DNA from 3 places in the Micromonospora sp. NPDC051296 genome. Region 2 is predicted to be linked to each of the others. Evidence: riboswitches for the same ligand, from Rfam matches in the RefSeq annotation. Region 2 holds a riboswitch; each other region holds the start of a gene.
The links. Region 2 has a riboswitch for cyclic di-AMP ahead of AB0M52_RS19480 (C39 family peptidase). Riboswitches for the same ligand answer to the same signal wherever they lie in the genome.

Region 1: another riboswitch for cyclic di-AMP. It lies ahead of AB0M52_RS07235 (hypothetical protein); the one in region 2 lies ahead of AB0M52_RS19480 (C39 family peptidase).
Region 3: another riboswitch for cyclic di-AMP. It lies ahead of AB0M52_RS00790 (hypothetical protein); the one in region 2 lies ahead of AB0M52_RS19480 (C39 family peptidase).

Annotation. Positions count from the first base shown of each region.
Region 1 covers NZ_JBFBAO010000041.1:2,986-6,253, forward strand. The annotation lists gene AB0M52_RS07230 (YibE/F family protein) at 1-1,079, shown strand, start outside; cyclic di-AMP (ydaO/yuaA leader) riboswitch at 1,246-1,377, shown strand; gene AB0M52_RS07235 (hypothetical protein) at 1,381-2,394, shown strand; gene AB0M52_RS07240 (carbonic anhydrase) at 2,522-3,220, opposite strand.
Region 2 covers NZ_JBFBAO010000181.1:9,371-12,638, forward strand. The annotation lists gene AB0M52_RS19475 (alpha/beta hydrolase) at 1-338, opposite strand, end outside; gene AB0M52_RS19480 (C39 family peptidase) at 521-1,399, opposite strand; cyclic di-AMP (ydaO/yuaA leader) riboswitch at 1,625-1,768, opposite strand; gene AB0M52_RS19485 (hypothetical protein) at 2,066-2,821, opposite strand; gene AB0M52_RS19490 (hypothetical protein) at 3,061-3,268, opposite strand, start outside.
Region 3 covers NZ_JBFBAO010000003.1:47,177-50,444, reverse strand. The annotation lists gene AB0M52_RS00800 (hypothetical protein) at 1-69, opposite strand, end outside; gene AB0M52_RS00795 (STAS domain-containing protein) at 526-891, shown strand; gene AB0M52_RS00790 (hypothetical protein) at 1,031-2,131, opposite strand; cyclic di-AMP (ydaO/yuaA leader) riboswitch at 2,136-2,267, opposite strand; gene AB0M52_RS00785 (cation diffusion facilitator family transporter) at 2,364-3,268, opposite strand, start outside.

The DNA.
Region 1 (3,268 bases), on a different contig from region 2:
CGCCGATCCCGGCCGGGCCCGGAGCGCCCCGGGTCAGCGCCGGTGACGACATCATCCTGGTCCCGCTGATCGACCCCGAGGATCCGTCGATCAGCACCTACAACATCGCCGAGCACCAGCGGGGCATGTCGCTGATATGGCTCGCGGTGCTGTTCGCCGCCGCCATCGTCGCCTTCGGGCGGCTGCGCGGACTGGCCGCCCTGGCCGGCCTGGCGGCCAGCTTCGCCATCCTGCTCACCTTCGTGCTGCCCGGCATCAGCGCCGGCCAGCCGCCGTTGGTGATGGCCATCGTCGGCTCGGCGTTGATCATGTTCGTGGTGCTGTATCTGACACACGGCGTGTCCGCGCAGACCTCGGTGGCGGTGTTGGGCACGCTCGGCGCCCTGGTGATCACCGGGCTGCTCGGCCTGGCCGCGACGTCGGCCACCCATCTGACCGGCTTCGGCAGCGAGGACGCCACCACGCTCTTCATGTTCCGGGCCGACGTCGACCTGCACGGCCTGCTGCTGGCCGGCATCATCATCGGGTCGCTGGGTGTGCTTGACGACGTCACGGTCACCCAGGCCGCCGCCGTCACCGAGCTGAGCCACGCCAACCCGAACTTCTCCCGCCGGGAGCTGTACCGCTCGGCGACCCGGGTCGGCCGGGCGCACATCGCCTCGGTGGTCAACACCATCGTCCTGGCGTACGCCGGTGCGTCGCTGCCACTGCTGCTCCTGCTCACCGCCGACTCCCGCGCGCTGGGGCAGATCGTGACCAGCGAGTTCCTTGCCCAGGAGATCGTCCGCAGCGTGGTGGCCACGCTCGGGCTGATCGCCGCCGTACCGCTGACCACCGCCCTGGCCGTGATGGTGACCACCGCCGGTCGACGCCCGAGGCCCGACGGTGACGAGCGCCGCACACCCGACGGCGACGGGCAGACCGCCACCACCGGCGACCGCACCTCCAGGGCTCCCCGGCCGGCGACGGACCGGGCCGAGGCGCTCCGCGCGCTCAGTTCACCGCGTACCGGCAACACGTCCCCCGCCGCCCCGTCGGGGTGGCCCGAACCAGACAGGAGCACGGACACCACATGGTGACACTCCTCAGCGTGACCGCCGCGGCCGATGCGGCCGGCATGGGTGTCGCTGGTCACCCACCGCGATTACGAAATGACACATCTAGTCGGGTTCAGGGCGTAGAGGGCCACATCGACTGTCGGGTAACCTCACTGCCGGTCACCGCCGAAGGCGCGCAGCGGCGCCTGCGGTGCCGCCGCCCAATCGCCGTCAGGCGAGCCGGGGACCCAGGTACGTGGGGTGAATCCGCGACAGCGGTAGGGGCCACTTCCGTCCCGAACCCGTCAGCTAACCCGGTCGGCGGTCGATGGAAGGGAAGACAGTGACGGCACCCCTACGCCGCTGGTTGACACCCGTGGTGGCCGTGTTCGCCGCGTTCGCCGTATTCGCCGGTCCTCTGCCGGCAATGGCCGCGCCGACGCCCCCCAAGCCCGCGGGGCATGACGACGATCCGCCGATGCTCAACGAGTTGATCGAGGCGACCAACCGGGACTACTCCAAGGCCAAGAACAAGCTGGAGAAGTCCAAGAAGCGGCAGCTCGAACTCGCCGTGGAGGTCGGCCGCGCCCAGGCCGACCTGGACGCGCTCTCCCCACAGGTGGCCGAGATCGCGACGCAGTCGTACCGCAGCGGCCGGGTCGGCGCGATCGCCCTGCTGTTGCAGAGCAACGCCCCCGACTCGTTCATCGACCGCGCCTCCGCGCTGGACGAGCTGAACCTGTTCAACGACAAGAAGCTCGGCGAGGTCAACGCGGTCAGGCACCGCGCCCAGCAGGCCAAGCTGGCGCTCGACGCCGAGGTGCGCGAGCAGCAGAAGCTGACCAACGACATGGCCCGCAAGAAGAGCGACGCGGAGAAATCGCTCCGGCTGGTCGGCGGCACCGGCCTCACCGGCGGCCTGGTGTCGGCCACCTCCCCGGTCGCCCGCGTCGGGCCGAACCGGGCGGCGGACGGCGGCTGGAAGTCCGAGTCGTGCAACCAGAACGACCCGACCACGTCGGGCTGCATCACGCCGCGCACCTTGCACATGTACAAGGAGGTCAAGCGGGCCGGCTTCAACCGGTTCGTCGGCTGTTACCGACCGGGCGACAAGTGGGAGCACCCCAAGGGCCGGGCCTGTGACTGGTCGTTGCAGAACAGCGGCTTCCGCCCCTGGTACAACAACGACATGCGGATCTACGGCAACAACCTGGCGGCCTTCCTGGTCCGCAACGCCGATCGGCTGGGCGTCTACTACGTGATCTGGAACCGGCAGATCTGGTTCCCGGCGACGGGCTGGAGTTCCTACAGCGGCCCGTCGAACCACACCGACCACGTGCACGTGTCATTGCTCTGAGCGCCACCGGGCGACGCACCGAGGGCCGTTCCGCCACCCGGCGGGACGGCCCTCGCCGTTTCGGAGGTGATGCCGAGGGTGTCGCCGACGGTGCGGGCCGGCGCGGTGACCGCAGCGGCGGCGTCCGTCAGGCGGCGGGCGCCACCGCGCCGGCCAGCTCGGCCGGTTCCGCGGCCACCGCCCGCACCTCACCGGCGGCCAGCCGGTACGACATGCCCACCACCGCGCACCGCCCGGCCGCCACCTCGGCGGCGAGCGCCTCGGAGGAGGCCAGCATCGCCTCGACGGTCTGCGCGATGTGGATGTCCACGATCCGGTCCAACTCGTCCACCCCCGCGTCCTGCGCCCGGCGCAGGCTGGGCACCACGGCGTCCACCACGGCACGCAGGTGACCCGGCGGCCGGGTACCGGTGGCCACCGCGTCGCGGGCGGCCTGCACGGCGCCGCACGAATCGTGCCCGAGCACCACCACCAACGGCGTACGCAGCACGGCCACCGCGTATTCCACGCTGCCCAGCACCTCGGGCCCGACGGTGTGCCCGGCGGTGCGGACAACGAAGAGGTCACCCAGCCCACGATCGAAGATGATCTCGGCGGCCAGCCGGGAGTCGGAGCAGCCCACGATCACCGCGAACGGGTGCTGTTCCGCCGCGACGGCGGCCCGGCGTCCGGCGTCCTGGTGCGGGTGCCGGAGCACGCCGGTGACGAATCTCCGGTTGCCGGCGGTCAGCTCGGCGAGCGCCCGCTGCGGGGCGCCGGGAAGATCCGCGGTGAGGTACTCGCGTTCCGGCCCTGGCTGCGCGCCGGGCGGTCCGGATCGACTCATCCGGCTTCACCTCGTTTCTCGGTGGAATGCCTGGTCATCCCGGCCGAC
Region 2 (3,268 bases):
ACCGCCTTGATGCCGAGCCCGACCACCGCGTCGACCACCACACCCCGGCTCGCGGCGGCCAGCGCCAAGCCGACCACCCCGCCGAGCGAGTGGCCCAGCACCACCACCCGGTCACCGGCGCCCAGGCTCCCGGCGACCCGGTCGGCGAGACCGGTGAACGAGTATTCCGGCAGCGGGGGCGAAGCGCCGTGGCCGGCCAGATCCGGGGCCAGCCACCGCCCGGGCCACCGCTGTTCGAGCAGCGGCGCCCAGGGCAGCCACACGTCGCCGGTGACGCCCATCCCGTGCAGGAGCAGCAGGACAGACCGGCCGGCCCGGTCACCTGATTCGTCGGCCATGCGCGCAGTCTGCCAGTGCCCGGAGGCGGCGGCGAGACCGGCGACCGGCACACGACACCGGGTGATGCTCCGGGATCCCGCCCGTCGCTGACGTGTGTCCCGGGTGCCGACGCGGGACGGCGAGGGCGCCCGGACCGTGCGGTCCGGGCGCCCTCGTCGTTTCGATCAGGAGGAGCTGCCGGTCAGGAGGAGTAGCCGCGGGTGGCTGCCCAGTTGGCCAGGTCGATGGCGCTCATCCAGTAGGAGTAGTACGACGGGTCGGCCGAGTCGGCGATCTTCACCTGCCGGCCCTCGTCCTCGTAGCCCACCACGGCGATGTAGTGACCGCCGGGGAAGGAGTGCCAGCCGCCGTCGGTGTCGGTGGCGCTGCCGGCGACGTTCACCACGACGGCCCGTCCGTCACTGACGGCCGCCACGACGTCGGTCTGGAGCTGGTCCATCTGGGCCGGGGTGGCCGAGCCGCCACGGATCATGGTGGTCTCGTACGGGCCGTCCTTGACCGTGGCGTTGAGTACGCGGGTGGTGTCCTCGGCCGAGTTGGTGCCGGCGTACGTGGTGCCGAGCTGGGTGGCCAGGGTGTCCTGGTCGCGGTCGATGCCGGCGGCGCTGAGCGCGTTCCGCACGGCGGCCGGGCCGCAGTAGTAGCCGGTCGTCTGGGCCTGGTAGTCGTAGTCGAGGACCTTCGACGCCGGCGGCTTCGGTGTCGCCTTCTTGCTGGTCACGTCCGGGTCCGGCGCGGCCGAGCTGGCCTGCGGGGACGGCGACGCGGCGGCGCTGGCCGGTGCCGCCTCGCTGGCCGGGGCGGCGCTGCTCGGCGCGGCGGTCGACGGGTCCGCCACGACCCGGGCGTCGCCGCGGGATGCGGCGGTGTCGCTTCGCAGCTCGGCGACGGCGGTCGGGGTGTGCGCGGTGGCCGGGCCGTCCTCGGCGCTGGCGAGCAGGGCACCGCCGCCGGTCGCGAGTACGAGCGCGGCGGCCGATGCGGCGACGACCTGGTACGGACGTTCGGTGGCCAGCCGGCGGAGCTGACGCTTGACGGTGTGCTTCACGGAATCCTCCACGGGGCTCAGGGGTGAGCGGCGCACCGGCTCCGGCGGTCAGGTCGGCACGGGTACCGACGACCACCCGAGTACGCGGATGGGCCGTTCAACGGGATGCGCCCGGGACACCGGGCGGCGGCGGTGGGCCGGATCAGCTCGCGGCCACCGGGCCGGCGAGCGCGGGCACCGCAGTGCCGTGGAGGCGGGGGAACAACGGGGGGATAGCAGAGTGCTGCACGAGGTTGGAACTCCTTCCAACACCGCCGACCGGGTTAGCTGACGGATTCGGGCGGGAAGATCGCCCTACCGCGGGCCGAGGCTCGCGGATTCACCCCAGTGGTGCAGTGGGTCCCCGGTTCGCGATAACTCGCGATTGAGCGGGTCGATGCGGCGTCGCCTTTTGCGATCGGTTACCGCACCGGACGGGCCGACACTACTGGTCGGTCATGCCCGTGCCAACCCTCCCTGAGCTGCTTAAACATGATCCAGCTCGGTTATTTTCGGGTATTCGTCAAGTGTCGTCGCTCAATGGGATTCCGGGTGAAACGGGCGCCTGGGGGCAACAACCGGACCGTCCGCCGGCAATGGCGCGGACATTGCGGCAGCGATCGACCCGACTGCGCCCAGTGACCGTTTCTCCACGGGACGTGACCGGGCTCACGGAATCATCGGGCCCCGTGCGGCCGATCAGCCCACCCGGGCCGGCCGCCAGCGCAGGCGTACGGCCGGGCGGCCTACACCCACCCGGTGGGGCGCCGGCAGCCGGTTCGGCCGGAGCCGCTCGCCGGCGGCGTACGCCTCGGCGGAGAGGGCACGGGCCGCCTCGGCGGCAAGCTCGGCCGCCCGCCACGCGTCGCGCTCGCGCTCGGCAGCCGCCCGATAGACGGCCAGGCGACCGTCGCGTACCACCCGGGCGAGTACGATCTCCTGCTCGGCCGGGTGCCGCCGGGGGTCCCAGCCCGCCCGGCGGGCGAGCACGTCGCTGAGCTGCCGGGCCGACAGGTCCCCGCGCCAGTGCGCGGCCATCGCGGCGTGGTGCAGCCAACGCTCCCGGGCGGCGTACTCGGCGGGGGTGCGGGGCGTACGGGGGGTGGGCAGCGCGGCACCGCTCGTGAGCCGCCGGGCCGCGGACTCCGCCTCGTCGTACCCGGCCCAGGCGCGGTCGAGTTCAGCCTGGGCGGCGCGCCACGCGTCGCGCCGCCGTCGGGCGTTCTGCGCGGCGCCGGTCGCCGCCACCGCCACCTCACCGGCGTAGCGGCGCAGGTCGGCCGCGGCGGTCGCGACGGGGTCCTCGACCTGGCCGGTGGGTTCATTGTCCCGCCGGGCCGGCTCGGGTCGGGCGACCAGGGCGGTGAGTACGCCCAGCGCAAGCACGAGCAGGACCGACCAGATGGCGGCGGCCCGGGGTACCTCGATCAGGAACTGGTAGACAACGCTCTCCATGGCGGTTCCTCATGGCAGGTGGTGCGGTGACGGTGGCCGCGCCGACGCCGGGTCGCCTGGTGGCGAGGCCACGGACCCGGTCGGGCGGTGAAAGGTGCATCGGATGGGACGGCGCCCGTGACAGGGCCCGGTCGCAGCGGCCCGGTGCGGGCGTCCAGCCGGCGTGGGCGGCGCGACGGTGGCGGACCGGGACGACCGTGGGGCGGGCGTCCGGTACCGCCGGGCAACGGGCGGTGGACTCAGGCGCGGGGCGGAGCGCGAGCGGTGTCGGCGCCCTGGACGGCCGCGGCGGGAGCGGACCCGACCGCAGCGGCGACGGCTCCGGCGGCGGGCAGTTGCGGCCGGGCGGGCACCGTCGGCAGCGTGCCAGGCACACCGCCCAGGTCGGCGCGGTCCCCAAGGTCGACCCCGCTCGGTGCCACGGCGTCGACCAACCCGCTCGCGGCG
Region 3 (3,268 bases), on a different contig from region 2:
GTGCTGCCACGCCTGGTCCGCGATCCGCTCCGGCTTGCTGCGGCGCTCCAGCAGGTTGGTTCCGATCATGGTGCTTCCCTCCTCGACGGTGCCGAGGCCGGTGCCCACATCAGACCTCGGCGGTTTGCCCGGCGTGCGGCGGTTCGCCATCGGAGGCTGTGCCCCGCCGGATGCCGCCGCAAACCCGGCAGAGTCCTCTCGTGGTTGCCGGTCGCCGTGATGCTTTGCACACCTGGCCACCCCTGGCCGGCCGAGTGCAGGTCGGGGGCGGTTTCCGGCAGGCACGCCGAGGTGCCGGATATCGGACGGGCTGGCGCTGGCCCGCTACCCTGGTTCGTCGGCAAGGGCGATGAGCTAACGTCGAGTGGTAGAACCTGAAAAGTCCGGATATGGGGGACTTGACGTGCCCCTGTCCGCGAATTGCTCATCCCGAGGGGTGGCGACCGAGGCCGTCGGAGGAATACTCTCGGTCGCGGCCCGCGTACTGATGAGGCGCCCGTCAGACGGGCGAGTGGAGGTGCTCGCGTGAGCCTGTCGATCCTGCAGACGGTTCGGCCCGGTGGTGTCATCGAGATCGCCCCGCGGGGCGAGATCGACGTCGACACCGCGTACGAGGTGAAAGAGGCCATTGCCGAAGTGCTGGCCAAGGGGCGTCCGGCCCGGATCGAGCTCAACATGCGGCTGGTCACCTTCATCGACTCGGTGGGCATCAGCGCGATGGTCGCCGGCTTCCAGACCGCCGAGGTCAGCGGTGTGAAACTGGTCGTCACGGAGCCGAGCCGGTTCGTCCACCGGCAGCTCTGGGTGACCGGCCTGCTCGGCCTCTTCGGCGCGCCCGAGCCCTATTACGCCGGTGCCGCCGCGACCCCCGAAGTGCTTCCCGGCGCCTGACCGCCACCGTCCCGGCACCACGGCGCCCGGTGCCACGGCGCGTGGCACCGGGCGGACGGGTCCGCGCGTCGCGGGTAGGGCAGACGAACGGCGCCGGGCGGACCGCCCGCTACGGCGGCCCACCCGGCGTCGACGTGGATCAGTACACCGACAGGTGGACGTGGTTGGTGTGGTCGCTGGACGGGTCGCCGCGCCCGCCGCTGTACGCCCGCCACCCGCTGCTGGGCAGCCAGATCTGCTTGTACCAGATCACGTAGAGCACGGCGAGCCGGTCGGAGTTGTTCACGAAGTACGTCGCCAGGTTGTTGCCGTACGTCCGGTCGCCGCCCGTGGCGACCCCGCCGAAGCCGCCCTTCTGGGCCGCGAAGTCACAGGCCCGACCCTTCGGGTGCTCACCCGAGCCGCCGGACCGGTAGCAGGAGACGTACCGGGTGAAGCCGGCCGCCTTGGCCTGGTTCAGCGCGTGCAGCGTACGCGGGGTGATGCAGCCGTTGGCCGGGGTGGGGTCGTTGACGCTGCACGACTCCGCCGGCCACGAGCCGTCCGAGTTGCGGGGCGCGGGCTTGGCCGTGGGGCTTCCGCCGGTACGCGCCGGAGCGCGGTTGGCCCGCTCCGCCGCCTGAGCCCGCTCGGCCGCCTCGGCCCGCTCGTTGGCCACGGTCAACGCCCGCTCGGCCTGCTCCTTGCGCTTGGCCATCACGGCCACCTGCTTGCGCTGCTCCTGAATCTCGCCGTCGAGCGCCTGCTTCGTTCGGCTGATCTCGTCCCGGGTGGCCTGGAGGTCGCGCAGCGCCCGCTCCTCGTTGGCGGCCACCGCGTCCAAAGCCGCCGCCCGGTCCATGAAGCCCGCCGGGGAACCGCTGTTGAGCAGCGCCGACGCGGCGCCGAGCCGCCCGCTGCGATACGCCTGCGCGGCGATCTGGGCGACCTTGGTGCTGCGCTCGGTGAGTTGGCTCTCGGTCGCCTTGAGCTGGTCGGCCAGCTGGCGCTGGCGCTTGACCGAGCGATCGAGCGCGGCCTTGGCGTCGAGGTAGCCCTTGCTGGCCGCCTCCAACTGGGCGCGCAGCGCCGGGGTGCCGCCCTCGTCGCCCACATCGTCGGGAGGCGCCGCGCGCAGCCCCTGCGGCGCGGCTGCGGCGGGTGTGAACGGGGCGAGCGCGACGCCCAGGGCGACGGCGAGCGCCGCGGCGATCAGGGCCGCCATCCGGGCGGCCGGTCTCACGGTTGCCACTGCTGGCATGCACATGTCCTTCCGTCAGCCGCCGACCGGGTTAGCTGACGGGTTCGGGACGGAAGATCCCTACCGCGGACGCGGATGCACCCCAGGAACATGGTTCCCCGGTTCGCCCTGGCGGGCGATTAGGCGGCGGCCGCCGCCGGCACCGGTGGGTGCCGCCTGGCGGGGGCCGGGTCAGAGCCTACCGGTGCTGGTGGGGACGGTGCAGCCGATGTGACTCCTGGTATTTGTTTCACTACCACTCGACCGCCCCGCAGGCCTCAGGGTTCGCTCCCGGCTCGATCTGCAACGTGGCGTGTTCGATGTGGAAGTCCTCGTTCAGCGCCGCCTGGGCCGCCGCCAACACCGCGCCCACCTCGGCGCCGGGTGCCATGGCCAGGTGGGCCGAGGCCACCTCCATGCCGGAGGTGAGCGTCCAGACGTGCAGGTCGTGGACGCCGGCCACGCCGGGCACCGCGGCCAGCCGGTCGTGCACCGCGGTGACCTGGAGGTGCTCCGGGGCGGCCTGCACCAGGATCCGTACCGCGGCCCGGCCGAGGCGCCAGGTGCGCGGCAGGATGAACGTGCCGATCGCGACCGCGACCAGCGGATCCGCCCACCACCACTCGGTCACCGCGATCAGCAGCGCCGCCCCGATCACGCCCAGTGAGCCGAGCAGGTCCGCCAGCACCTCCAGGTACGCCCCGCGCAGGTTGATGCTCTCCCGTGCCCCGGACCGCAGCAGCGTGAACGCCGCCAGGTTGGCGAGCAGGCCGAGTACCGCCACCACCAGCACCGGCCCGGCGAGCACCTCGGGCGGGTTGCCGAACCGGCGTACCGCCTCGACCAGCACGTAGACCGCGACGCCGGAGAGCAGCACGGCGTTGGCCAGCGCGGCGAGCACCTCCAGGCGGTAGAGCCCGAAGGTGCGCTGCGGGTCGGTGCCGGCCCGGCGGGTGGCGGCGACGGCGGCCAGGGCCATCCCGATGCCGAGCACGTCGGTGAACATGTGCCCGGCGTCCGAGAGCAGGGCCAGCGAGCCGGTCCGCAGGGCGGTACCCGCCTCGATCAGCATCAGGACGCTGAGCAGGGCGAACGCCGCCAACAACCGGCCGGAGTGGCGGTGCGCGGCGTTCGACACCGCGGCGTGGTGGTGGTCAT